Regions from separate parts of the Paenibacillus sp. N3/727 genome, predicted to be linked through region 2. Evidence: a T-box and tRNA genes for the amino acid it is inferred to sense, from the RefSeq annotation. Region 2 holds a T-box; the other regions hold tRNA genes.
What was found. The T-box of region 2 lies ahead of MNQ98_RS17260 (glutamine--tRNA ligase/YqeY domain fusion protein). A T-box ahead of a tRNA ligase gene usually reads a tRNA of that ligase, here a tRNA-Gln.
Positions count from the first base shown of each region.

Region 1: it encodes a tRNA-Gln, which carries the amino acid that the T-box ahead of MNQ98_RS17260 (glutamine--tRNA ligase/YqeY domain fusion protein) is inferred to sense. The anticodon was not compared.
Region 3: it encodes a tRNA-Gln, which carries the amino acid that the T-box ahead of MNQ98_RS17260 (glutamine--tRNA ligase/YqeY domain fusion protein) is inferred to sense. The anticodon was not compared.

Region 1 covers NZ_CP093336.1:5,657,450-5,660,702, reverse strand. Annotated here, with positions in the region: rRNA gene MNQ98_RS26455 (23S ribosomal RNA) at 1-562, shown strand, start outside; rRNA gene rrf (5S ribosomal RNA) at 620-736, shown strand; tRNA gene MNQ98_RS26445 (tRNA-Asn) at 746-821, shown strand; tRNA gene MNQ98_RS26440 (tRNA-Thr) at 825-900, shown strand; tRNA gene MNQ98_RS26435 (tRNA-Glu) at 913-987, shown strand; tRNA gene MNQ98_RS26430 (tRNA-Val) at 1,037-1,112, shown strand; tRNA gene MNQ98_RS26425 (tRNA-Gln) at 1,170-1,244, shown strand; tRNA gene MNQ98_RS26420 (tRNA-Lys) at 1,313-1,388, shown strand; tRNA gene MNQ98_RS26415 (tRNA-Leu) at 1,403-1,486, shown strand; tRNA gene MNQ98_RS26410 (tRNA-Gly) at 1,494-1,568, shown strand; tRNA gene MNQ98_RS26405 (tRNA-Arg) at 1,575-1,651, shown strand; tRNA gene MNQ98_RS26400 (tRNA-Pro) at 1,673-1,746, shown strand; tRNA gene MNQ98_RS26395 (tRNA-Gly) at 1,758-1,831, shown strand; gene ppc (phosphoenolpyruvate carboxylase) at 2,296-3,253, shown strand, end outside.
Region 2 covers NZ_CP093336.1:3,777,468-3,780,720, forward strand. Annotated here, with positions in the region: gene MNQ98_RS17255 (NUDIX hydrolase) at 1-87, opposite strand, end outside; gene MNQ98_RS17260 (glutamine--tRNA ligase/YqeY domain fusion protein) at 356-2,014, opposite strand; T-box leader at 2,086-2,340, opposite strand; gene MNQ98_RS17265 (undecaprenyldiphospho-muramoylpentapeptide beta-N-acetylglucosaminyltransferase) at 2,439-3,253, opposite strand, start outside.
Region 3 covers NZ_CP093336.1:5,469,390-5,472,642, forward strand. Annotated here, with positions in the region: gene MNQ98_RS25480 (PspA/IM30 family protein) at 1-593, opposite strand, end outside; gene MNQ98_RS25485 (hypothetical protein) at 642-947, opposite strand; tRNA gene MNQ98_RS25490 (tRNA-Leu) at 1,369-1,448, opposite strand; tRNA gene MNQ98_RS25495 (tRNA-Arg) at 1,457-1,533, opposite strand; tRNA gene MNQ98_RS25500 (tRNA-Cys) at 1,544-1,617, opposite strand; tRNA gene MNQ98_RS25505 (tRNA-Gly) at 1,629-1,703, opposite strand; tRNA gene MNQ98_RS25510 (tRNA-Gln) at 1,715-1,789, opposite strand; tRNA gene MNQ98_RS25515 (tRNA-His) at 1,809-1,884, opposite strand; tRNA gene MNQ98_RS25520 (tRNA-Trp) at 1,908-1,981, opposite strand; tRNA gene MNQ98_RS25525 (tRNA-Tyr) at 1,989-2,074, opposite strand; tRNA gene MNQ98_RS25530 (tRNA-Thr) at 2,078-2,153, opposite strand; tRNA gene MNQ98_RS25535 (tRNA-Phe) at 2,175-2,250, opposite strand; tRNA gene MNQ98_RS25540 (tRNA-Asp) at 2,280-2,356, opposite strand; tRNA gene MNQ98_RS25545 (tRNA-Met) at 2,391-2,467, opposite strand; tRNA gene MNQ98_RS25550 (tRNA-Val) at 2,487-2,562, opposite strand; tRNA gene MNQ98_RS25555 (tRNA-Glu) at 2,761-2,835, opposite strand; tRNA gene MNQ98_RS25560 (tRNA-Ser) at 2,852-2,943, opposite strand; tRNA gene MNQ98_RS25565 (tRNA-Asn) at 2,949-3,024, opposite strand; rRNA gene MNQ98_RS25570 (23S ribosomal RNA) at 3,089-3,253, opposite strand, start outside.

The DNA of each region.
Region 1 (3,253 bases), 1.9 Mb from region 2:
GGCATAAGGGAGCTTGACTGCGAGACCTACAAGTCGAGCAGGGACGAAAGTCGGGCTTAGTGATCCGGTGGTACCGCATGGAAGGGCCATCGCTCAACGGATAAAAGCTACCCTGGGGATAACAGGCTTATCTCCCCCAAGAGTCCACATCGACGGGGAGGTTTGGCACCTCGATGTCGGCTCATCGCATCCTGGGGCTGAAGTAGGTCCCAAGGGTTGGGCTGTTCGCCCATTAAAGCGGTACGCGAGCTGGGTTCAGAACGTCGTGAGACAGTTCGGTCCCTATCTGTCGTGGGCGTAGGAAATTTGAGAGGAGCTGTCCTTAGTACGAGAGGACCGGGATGGACGTACCGCTGGTGCACCAGTTGTTCCGCCAGGAGCATGGCTGGGTAGCTACGTACGGAAGGGATAAGCGCTGAAAGCATCTAAGCGTGAAGCCCCCCTCAAGATGAGATTTCCCAATTAGTAAGACCCCTTGAAGACGACGAGGTAGATAGGTTGGAGGTGGAAGTGCAGCAATGCATGGAGCTGACCAATACTAATCGGTCGAGGGCTTATCCTAAAAAATTCGCAAATGATGTTTCGTATCTAGTTTTCAAGTGATCAAACACTTGATCCGTTTGGTGGCGATAGCGGAAGGGTTCCACGCGTACCCATCCCGAACACGACCGTTAAGCCTTCCAGCGCCGATGGTACTTGGACCGAAGGGTCCCGGGAGAGTAGGACGTCGCCAAGCGGTATATATTCCCTGATAGCTCAGTTGGTAGAGCACTCGACTGTTAATCGAGTTGTCACAGGTTCGAGTCCTGTTCGGGGAGCCACTTGCTTCCATAGCTCAGTAGGTAGAGTGCATCCATGGTAAGGATGAGGTCACCGGTTCGATCCCGGTTGGAAGCTCCATTTTAGCAATGAGGCCCGTTGGTCAAGGGGTTAAGACACCTCCCTTTCACGGAGGTAACAGGGGTTCGAATCCCCTACGGGTCACCACTTATTTACTCGCTTTAAGCGATGAAAGTCCCATTATCCATACCAGTATGGAGGCTTAGCTCAGCTGGGAGAGCATCTGCCTTACAAGCAGAGGGTCGGGGGTTCGAACCCCTCAGCCTCCACCATTATTTTACTCATGTTCTGTTGCTGAATGGGACAGAATATAATCAATACCTCGTTATTGGGGATTAGCCAAGCGGTAAGGCAACGGACTTTGACTCCGTCATGCATAGGTTCGAATCCTATATCCCCAGCCACTTTACCTTAAAAAGTGAAGTGTGGCTTAGAAGGTAAATCCGAATACTTTTTCGGGGCCTTTAAATGCGAGCCATTAGCTCAGTTGGTAGAGCACCTGACTTTTAATCAGGGTGTCGAAGGTTCGAGTCCTTCATGGCTCACCATTAGTTTTACTTGTGCGCGTGTGGCGGAATTGGCAGACGCACTAGACTTAGGATCTAGCGTCTTTGACGTGGGGGTTCAAGTCCCTCCACGCGCACCATGTTTTTGCGGACGTGGCTCAGCGGTAGAGCATCGCCTTGCCAAGGCGAGGGTCGCGGGTTCGATTCCCGTCGTCCGCTCCATGATTTGCGCCCTTAGCTCAGCTGGATAGAGCGTTTGACTACGAATCAAAAGGCCGGGAGTTCGAATCTCTCAGGGCGCGCCATTTTTAATTCTTCATATGTAACGGGATGTAGCTCAGCTTGGTAGAGCACCTGGTTTGGGACCAGGGGGTCGCATGTTCAAATCGTGTCATCCCGATTGTTACATCTGCGGGTGTAGTTCAATGGTAGAACTCCAGCCTTCCAAGCTGGTAGCGTGGGTTCGATTCCCATCACCCGCTCCATACATAAAGCAGGACATCACAGTGTGTGATGTTTTTTTTACATATTGTCACCACACTCCTGCGAAGTGTCAACGTGTTAAAGCAATCACCAGTGAAAAATGAAGAAAAGATGAGGAATTATAAGGAGATTGATTCGTAAAAGTCGTGTAGATGTTTAGGCAGTATGTCTTTAAGTCGAATCCGTGAGAATTAGATAATCTGGTTTAACAAATAATTATACTGCAAACACTTGACCTTAGGTCTGACCCAAGGTGTATCGTTGAGATATTCCGAGCTTGTCCTACGGAGTGAACGCTATGAAGAGTGAAATCACAAGAAGAAATTTCCACTGTAAAAACGTCCTCTTTTGTCGATTTGGCGAATTTTTTCGGTTGGAAAGTAAAGATTTTCAGGCGCATTTATTGTATGATATTAGGAAGCATAAAAAGACAAACTGTTGAACGGGTTTAGATGGGAGGAGTAGCATGACTGAACTTACTGTAACCGCAAAAAGCAATTCCAATAATCTGCTGCGGCGTGATGTACGGTTCCTGGGAAACATTCTCGGTGAGGTTCTTGTCCACCAGGGGGGCAACGAGCTTTTAGATATAGTTGAGAAGATTCGCGAGACTAGCAAGTCATTACGTTCCGTATTTTTACCAGAATTATTCGCAGATTTTAAAAGGATCGTCAGCACGCTGGATCCGGACAATCGTCATCAAGTAATCAGAGCGTTCGCCATTTATTTTCAATTGGTTAACATCGCAGAGCAAAATCACCGGATACGCCGGAAACGCGATTATGAACGTTCCGCAGGTGAGAGTGTCCAGCCAGGATCGATCGAAAGTGCAGTCCAGGATTTGAAAGAGCGTAATTTTACGTATGAAGAAGTTCAAGACATTCTCGAAAGTCTTTCCTTGGAGCTCGTAATGACCGCACACCCTACAGAGGCAATGCGACGTGCCATTCTCGACATCCACAAAAGAATTTCAGAAGATGTTATGCTCCTTGATAACCCAACGCTCACATTCCGTGAAAGAGAACAGCTTCGTGAAAAACTTCTTAACGAGGTGATTACACTCTGGCAAACGGATGAGCTGCGCGACCGTAAGCCAACGGTATTGGATGAGGTTCGCAATGGTATGTATTATTTTCATGAAACGCTGTTTCACATTCTGCCAGAAGTTTATCAAGAACTTGAGCGCTGTCTTACTAAATTTTATCCCGGCTACAATTGGCATGTACCGACATATCTCCGCTTTGGTTCATGGATCGGTGGAGACCGTGACGGTAATCCTTCGGTAACAGCAGACATTACTTGGAAGACGCTAGAAATGCAGCGGAAACTGGCTATCCGGGAATACCAGCGTATTTTGACAGGGCTCATGAAAAATCTCAGCTTCAGTGCAACGATTGTTAACGTGTCCGATGAATTAAAGCAGT
Region 2 (3,253 bases):
CGCAACTGACGGACGGACATAATCTTCTTCGACATATTGGGCAAGAAATTGCTCCTCCGTAAGCCCATTGTGGTCTCTTGCCACCAATTTCACCACCTGTTCGAACTATTAGTTATTAACAACATGTTATTATCAAAGTGTTACTAACAATATATGCGATATGGTACCCTTTGTCAACTGGAGTAGCGTAAGCTTTTGTCAATCGCCCAGTTCTATGTCCGCAGTCCGCATGAATCACTGAAAAACAAAAAAAGAAAAAAGCGCAAGGTAGCGCCTTTCTCTTTATTTGTTATAGATATTTGAAGTGTCAAACTCCAAACCTATCCATATACTTTAGCTTCATCTCTTCTTCCAGTTATCTTTCAACGGTACGATTAAATACAAGTTGATCATCAGTATTGAATTTCTTATCTACGCAAAAATAGCCATGACGTAAGAATTGAAATTTTTGCTCTTTGAGAGGATGTTCAACGAGAGATTCCATCAAAGCGTCCTTTATAACAACATGTGAGTCTGGATTGATGACATCCGTCCAATCAACACTGTTCTCCTTCGAAATGTTCTGCTCTAAAAGTAGTTTCTCGTACAGATGAACCTCTGCTTTTATAGCGTGAACCGCTGAGACCCAATGGATCGTTCCCTTCACCTTACGTCCAATAAATCCAGTACCACTCTTTGTGAGCGAGTCGTAAGTACAACGAAGCTCCGTAATTTCACCAGTATCTGGGTCCTGAATCACTTCATTGCATCTGATGAAATAAGCACCTTTTAGTCTTACCTCGGTATTTAAACTTAGCCGGTGAAAGCCCTTGGGTGGCAGCTCCATAAAATCGTCCCGTTCGATATATATCGTTTTGGAAAAAGGAACCTCTCTTTTCCCCAGATCCTCGTTCTCACTGTTGTTTTCAATCGTTAACAGCTCAACTTCATATTCCGGATAATTTGTAATCACGACCTTAAGAGGGTGCAAAACAGCCATGACGCTAACTACTTTTTCCTTTAGATCTTGCCTTAGACAGTGATCAAGCAACGAGATGTCTACCGTGCTTTGGGTTCGGATACTTCCAATTTCCTCAATGAAGTTGCGTATGCTTTCCGGTGTAAAGCCTCTTCTTCTTAAACCTTGGATCGTCGGAAGCCTCGGATCATCCCAGCCGTCTACGTCCCCACCTTCTACCAACTGCCTCAAAAACCGTTTGCTTGTCACGACACCCGTTAAGTTCAGTCTCCCGAACTCCCTTTGTCGCGGGGGCTCAGGGATAGCAAGCTCCTTTAAGACCCACTCGTACAATGATCGATGGTCTTTGAATTCAATTGAGCATAAGGAATAGGTGATTCCTTCAATTGCATCTTGAATAGGATGAGCAAAATCGTACAGTGGATAGATGAGCCAGTCTTTTTCCGTCCTATAATGCTCAGCATAAATAATTCGATAAATAACAGGATCACGCAAATTGATATTAGGCGAACCCATATCGATTTTGGCGCGAAGAACCTTGGAGGAGGCCGGGTAGAGACCCTTCTTCATATTCTCAAAAAGCTGCAGATTCTCCTCGACAGATCGGTTTCTATATGGGCTGTTCCTGCCTGGCTCCGTCAAAGTCCCCCGATATTCTGTAACTTCCTCCGGGGATAAATCACAGACATAGGCCTTTCCTTGCTTTATCAAAGTGACCGCAGCGTTATAAATTTCTTCCGAGTAGTCCGAGCCGTAATAGATATGATTACCTGGATCATAACCGAGCCACTGCATATCCTCGATAATCGCGTTTACAAACTTGATATCCTCTTTAAGAGGATTCGTGTCGTCAAAACGTAAATGAAACGTTCCGTTATACTTTTGAGCCAATGTATAATTCGTGTGTATTGCATATGCGCTCCCGATATGAAGATAACCGTTAGGCTCGGGTGGAAATCGCGTGCACATGTCTCGCTCGAGTGGTCTCGATTTAAGCTCATCATTAATCAATCTAACTAAAAAATTTTCGGTTGGATACTTCGTTTCCTTACTCATGTCGACTCCTCCTAATGAATTTGATACGTGGTAATTGCAAATAAAAAAACTTCACCTCCAAGACTTCATGTCTTGGGGACGAAGTTATTCGCGGTACCACCCAAGCTTCATTAATATGTCGCCATATTAACCTTATCAAGTACGACATTGCAGGCAATGTTTATACTCTAGCTCTATAACGGGAGCTCCCGTCATGCCATCCCCGCTCAAGGTTCCGACATGCTGCTCAGAGGCTTGGTTCGGGAAAAAGCTCTTTGCTCCTTTTCAGCTACCGGAGCTCTCTGTACAAGAACATTTTCCCCTACTCTTCTCATCGTCGCGTTTGAATATTTCATATATGATAACAAATCATTCCCTTTTTTGTAAACGACTATTCTCCGATATATACGCTCTCTATATGTTACGTCTAAACGCGATTTATAGATCACTTTTGGGCTGTTTCGATGATCAAATTGTAGACTATCGATAGTGCATCTTTAGGCTCAAGCTGGCTCATGTTCCGAATGAATACTTCCTTGTTTTGAGATATTTTATCAATATACTCAAGCAATGTTTCCGTGGATAGATGCTCCTCATGCAAAACTTTACAATAACCGTTTCGTTCAAATGAAGCCGCATTAAGCAGCTGATCCCCTCTACTCTGTTCCTTGGTGAGTGGTATCAGTATCATCGGTTTCTTAAAATATAAAAATTCAAAGATCGAATTGGACCCTGCTCGAGAAATAACAAAATCGCACATGGCCAATATATCTGGTAACTCTTCGTTTATGTATTCGTATTGGCGATAATCTGAATTTGTAAGTGAGGAATCCAACTGCCCTTTCCCACATAAATGAACGATCTGAAAATGTTCTGTTAATTTAGATAAGGAATCTCGAACAACTTGGTTAATACTCCGCGCCCCAAGACTCCCTCCCATAATTAAAATGGTTGGCTTACCTCGTTTTGTAAATCCCGTGAAAATTCGTCCTCGTTCCGCGTTTCCCTGTTTTAATTTCTCCCGAAGTACCGGGCCTACATAGTGACATTTATTTTTGCCTAATGAATTTGCTGTTTCCGGAAAAGTAGTACATATTACACTAGCAAATGGAATGGCAAGTTTATTGGCTAATCCAGGAGTAAGATCCGATTCATGAATGATCACCGGTATTTTATTTAGCCATGCTCCAATGACAACAGGTACAGAAACAAATCCACCCTTAGAAAACACAATGTCTGGTTTTTGACTTTTTATGATCT
Region 3 (3,253 bases), 1.7 Mb from region 2:
TGAACCAGATACTCTTGGCCCATTTTACGAATGTCGCGGAGACTCTTTGCTTCAAGCTCCCAATCGTTGAGACGGTCATCCAACCGGTTGAACATTTTCGGTACATCTTGGCCACCATAAGATCCTGTACGCTCATTCATTTTTTGCTGAAGTCGCAGTGTCTCCATCCGAGCAACATAATACTGACGCTTACTGTATACCGACTGATATTCCATACGAAGCTCACCCAGCTGTTCTTCTACTTCTCTGAGCGATTCGCGGCTGGTCATTAACAGCCCCTCATACTGTTCAATCTTTTCTTCATAGATCAGTTTTTCTTGAAGAGCCAGTTTCGCCAAATGGTCTTCCCCAGCTTTCAGTGCCAGAAGTGCTTGTTCTTCCCGTTTGTTCTTCATCGTCTCAGCTTGGCTTACCTGCAGCTTCAATTGTCGTGTATGAGACTCACACTGTTGCAGTAGCTTCTCAGCCTCCGTAATGTCCCGCCGGGTAGAATGTAGAAACTGATCAATCAATCGAACTGGATCCTGACTTTGTTCAAGCTTCTCATTTAGAGTGGCAGCCGTGATGTCCCTTATGCGTCGAAAAACACTCATATTTTCTTTATCCTCCTCTTCTATCAAGTTCATTATGTTACAGGTTTATTAGTAGTAACGACGGCCATTTCCACCTTTAAATCGGGACACTCCGTAGACGATCAAGACAATCCCAAGTATCGGACCGAACAGCCAGGAAAGCTTACCGATCAGCGACAATACGCCGATACCTAGTATGATCCAGCCGAAGAACGTGTTACCGCGGCGGATTCCGTAATAGCCAAGTGCGATCATCGCCAGTGGTATCAGTAAGCTGAACAACCATCCAAGGAATGGACCGAATACGCCAAGTAATACTAACGCGCCCAAACCAATAAGGAGGATTCCCATTCCATTATCTTTTGTGCTTCTCATTTATACACCGCCTTTCCGTCTTATTTATCATTCGTTTGTGACTTGTTCAACCTTATGACCTTATTTTAGGTTATTTCTATTCAATCTAAAACGGACCCTGGACGGTTTTTCATCCTCGACCTAAGTCGGGGAAGGGATAAGACCTCAGTCTAAACACGACTACAACAAATAGCGAATAACAGCACCATGCCATCATTCGCAGTTCTTACTATTGCTGCTTATCCGTTTATTCTTCCGCCATAACATCATTAGGAACGTATGAAAGTGAAAGTATCCAATATCTCACTCTCTAGCCTCTTTACTCTATAGTAAAAATATGGGCCGTGCGTAACCCCCAACGCCACACTGCGCGTTGTATGACCGCGCTCAACCACAGAACACAAAAAAAGAACGTGGATAATATCCACGTTCTTTTTGATGATGCCGGTGAAGGGACTCGAACCCCCACGGTTTCCCTCACGATTTTGAGTCGCGCGCGTCTGCCAATTCCGCCACACCGGCTTACTTAATGGCGTGCCCTAAGAGATTCGAACTCCTGACCTTTTGATTCGTAGTCAAACGCTCTATCCAGCTGAGCTAAGGGCACATAGTTATAATGGAGGCGCCACCCAGATTCGAACTGGGGATAAAGCTTTTGCAGAGCTGTGCCTTACCACTTGGCTATGGCGCCAAAAACAAAAATGGAGCGGACGACGGGAATCGAACCCGCGACCCTCGCCTTGGCAAGGCGATGCTCTACCGCTGAGCCACGTCCGCATAAAAATCAATGGCTGGGGATATAGGATTCGAACCTATGCATGACGGAGTCAAAGTCCGTTGCCTTACCGCTTGGCTAATCCCCAATATGACTTTTGAAAAATATGGGGCGATCGATGGGACTTGAACCCACGAATGCCGGAGCCACAGACCGGTGCGTTAACCCCTTCGCCACGACCGCCATATTCAAAATCATAGTTCTATTGGCAGGGGCAGCAGGAATTGAACCCACACTAACGGTTTTGGAGACCGCTGTTCTACCTTTAAACTATGCCCCTATAAAACTGGTGGAGGATGATGGATTCGAACCACCGAACTCGGACGAGAACAGATTTACAGTCTGCTGCGTTTGGCCACTTCGCTAATCCTCCATGTGGTGCCGGCGAGAGGACTTGAACCCCCAACCTACTGATTACAAGTCAGTTGCTCTACCAGTTGAGCTACACCGGCGTATACAGTTGTTAAAACAAATGGTGGCTCGGGACGGAATCGAACCGCCGACACGAGGATTTTCAGTCCTCTGCTCTACCGACTGAGCTACCGAGCCATAAAAGCTCTTTCGGTTATAATGAAGAATGGCGGAACTGACGGGATTCGAACCCGCGATCTCCTGCGTGACAGGCAGGCATGTTAGGCCTCTACACCACAGTTCCACAAGGCACTATCGCTGTTATATAGCGATATAATTGGTTGCGGGGGCAGGATTTGAACCTACGACCTTCGGGTTATGAGCCCGACGAGCTACCGAACTGCTCCACCCCGCGTCATTAAAAGGTGTATATATGGTGGAGGCTGAGGGGTTCGAACCCCCGACCCTCTGCTTGTAAGGCAGATGCTCTCCCAGCTGAGCTAAGCCTCCATAATTAAACCGACTTTTATCTTATCAAATTACTACTCACTTATCAAGAGTTAATCTTGCATAAAAACCTGAAGCAAGCAAATAAATGGTGACCCGTAGGGGATACTCTCACTTTGTTCGAGACTGCGAAGTATTCCTATCGATGTCTATGCTTCGACGAACCATTGGGATTCTCATCCCCAGAAGCAAGCAAATAAATGGTGACCCGTAGGGGATTCGAACCCCTGTTACCTCCGTGAAAGGGAGGTGTCTTAACCCCTTGACCAACGGGCCTTACTGAAATATATAGTGGCGGAGAGAGAGGGATTCGAACCCTCGAGACGCTTTTGGCGCCTACACGATTTCCAATCGTGCTCCTTCGGCCAACTCGGACACCTCTCCATAAATGGCTCCCCGAACAGGACTCGAACCTGTGACAACTCGATTAACAGTCGAGTGCTCTACCAACTGAGCTATCAGGGAACATTATTCAATTCAAGTGTTTAATCACTTGAAAACTAGATACGAAACGTTATTTGCGAATATTTAGGATAAGCCCTCGACCGATTAGTATTGGTCAGCTCCATGCATTGCTGCACTTCCACCTCCAACCTATCTACCTCGTCGTCTTCAAGGGGTCTTACTAATTGGGAAATCTCATCTTGAGGGGGGCTTCACGCTTAGATGCTTTCAGCGCTTATCCCTTCCGTAC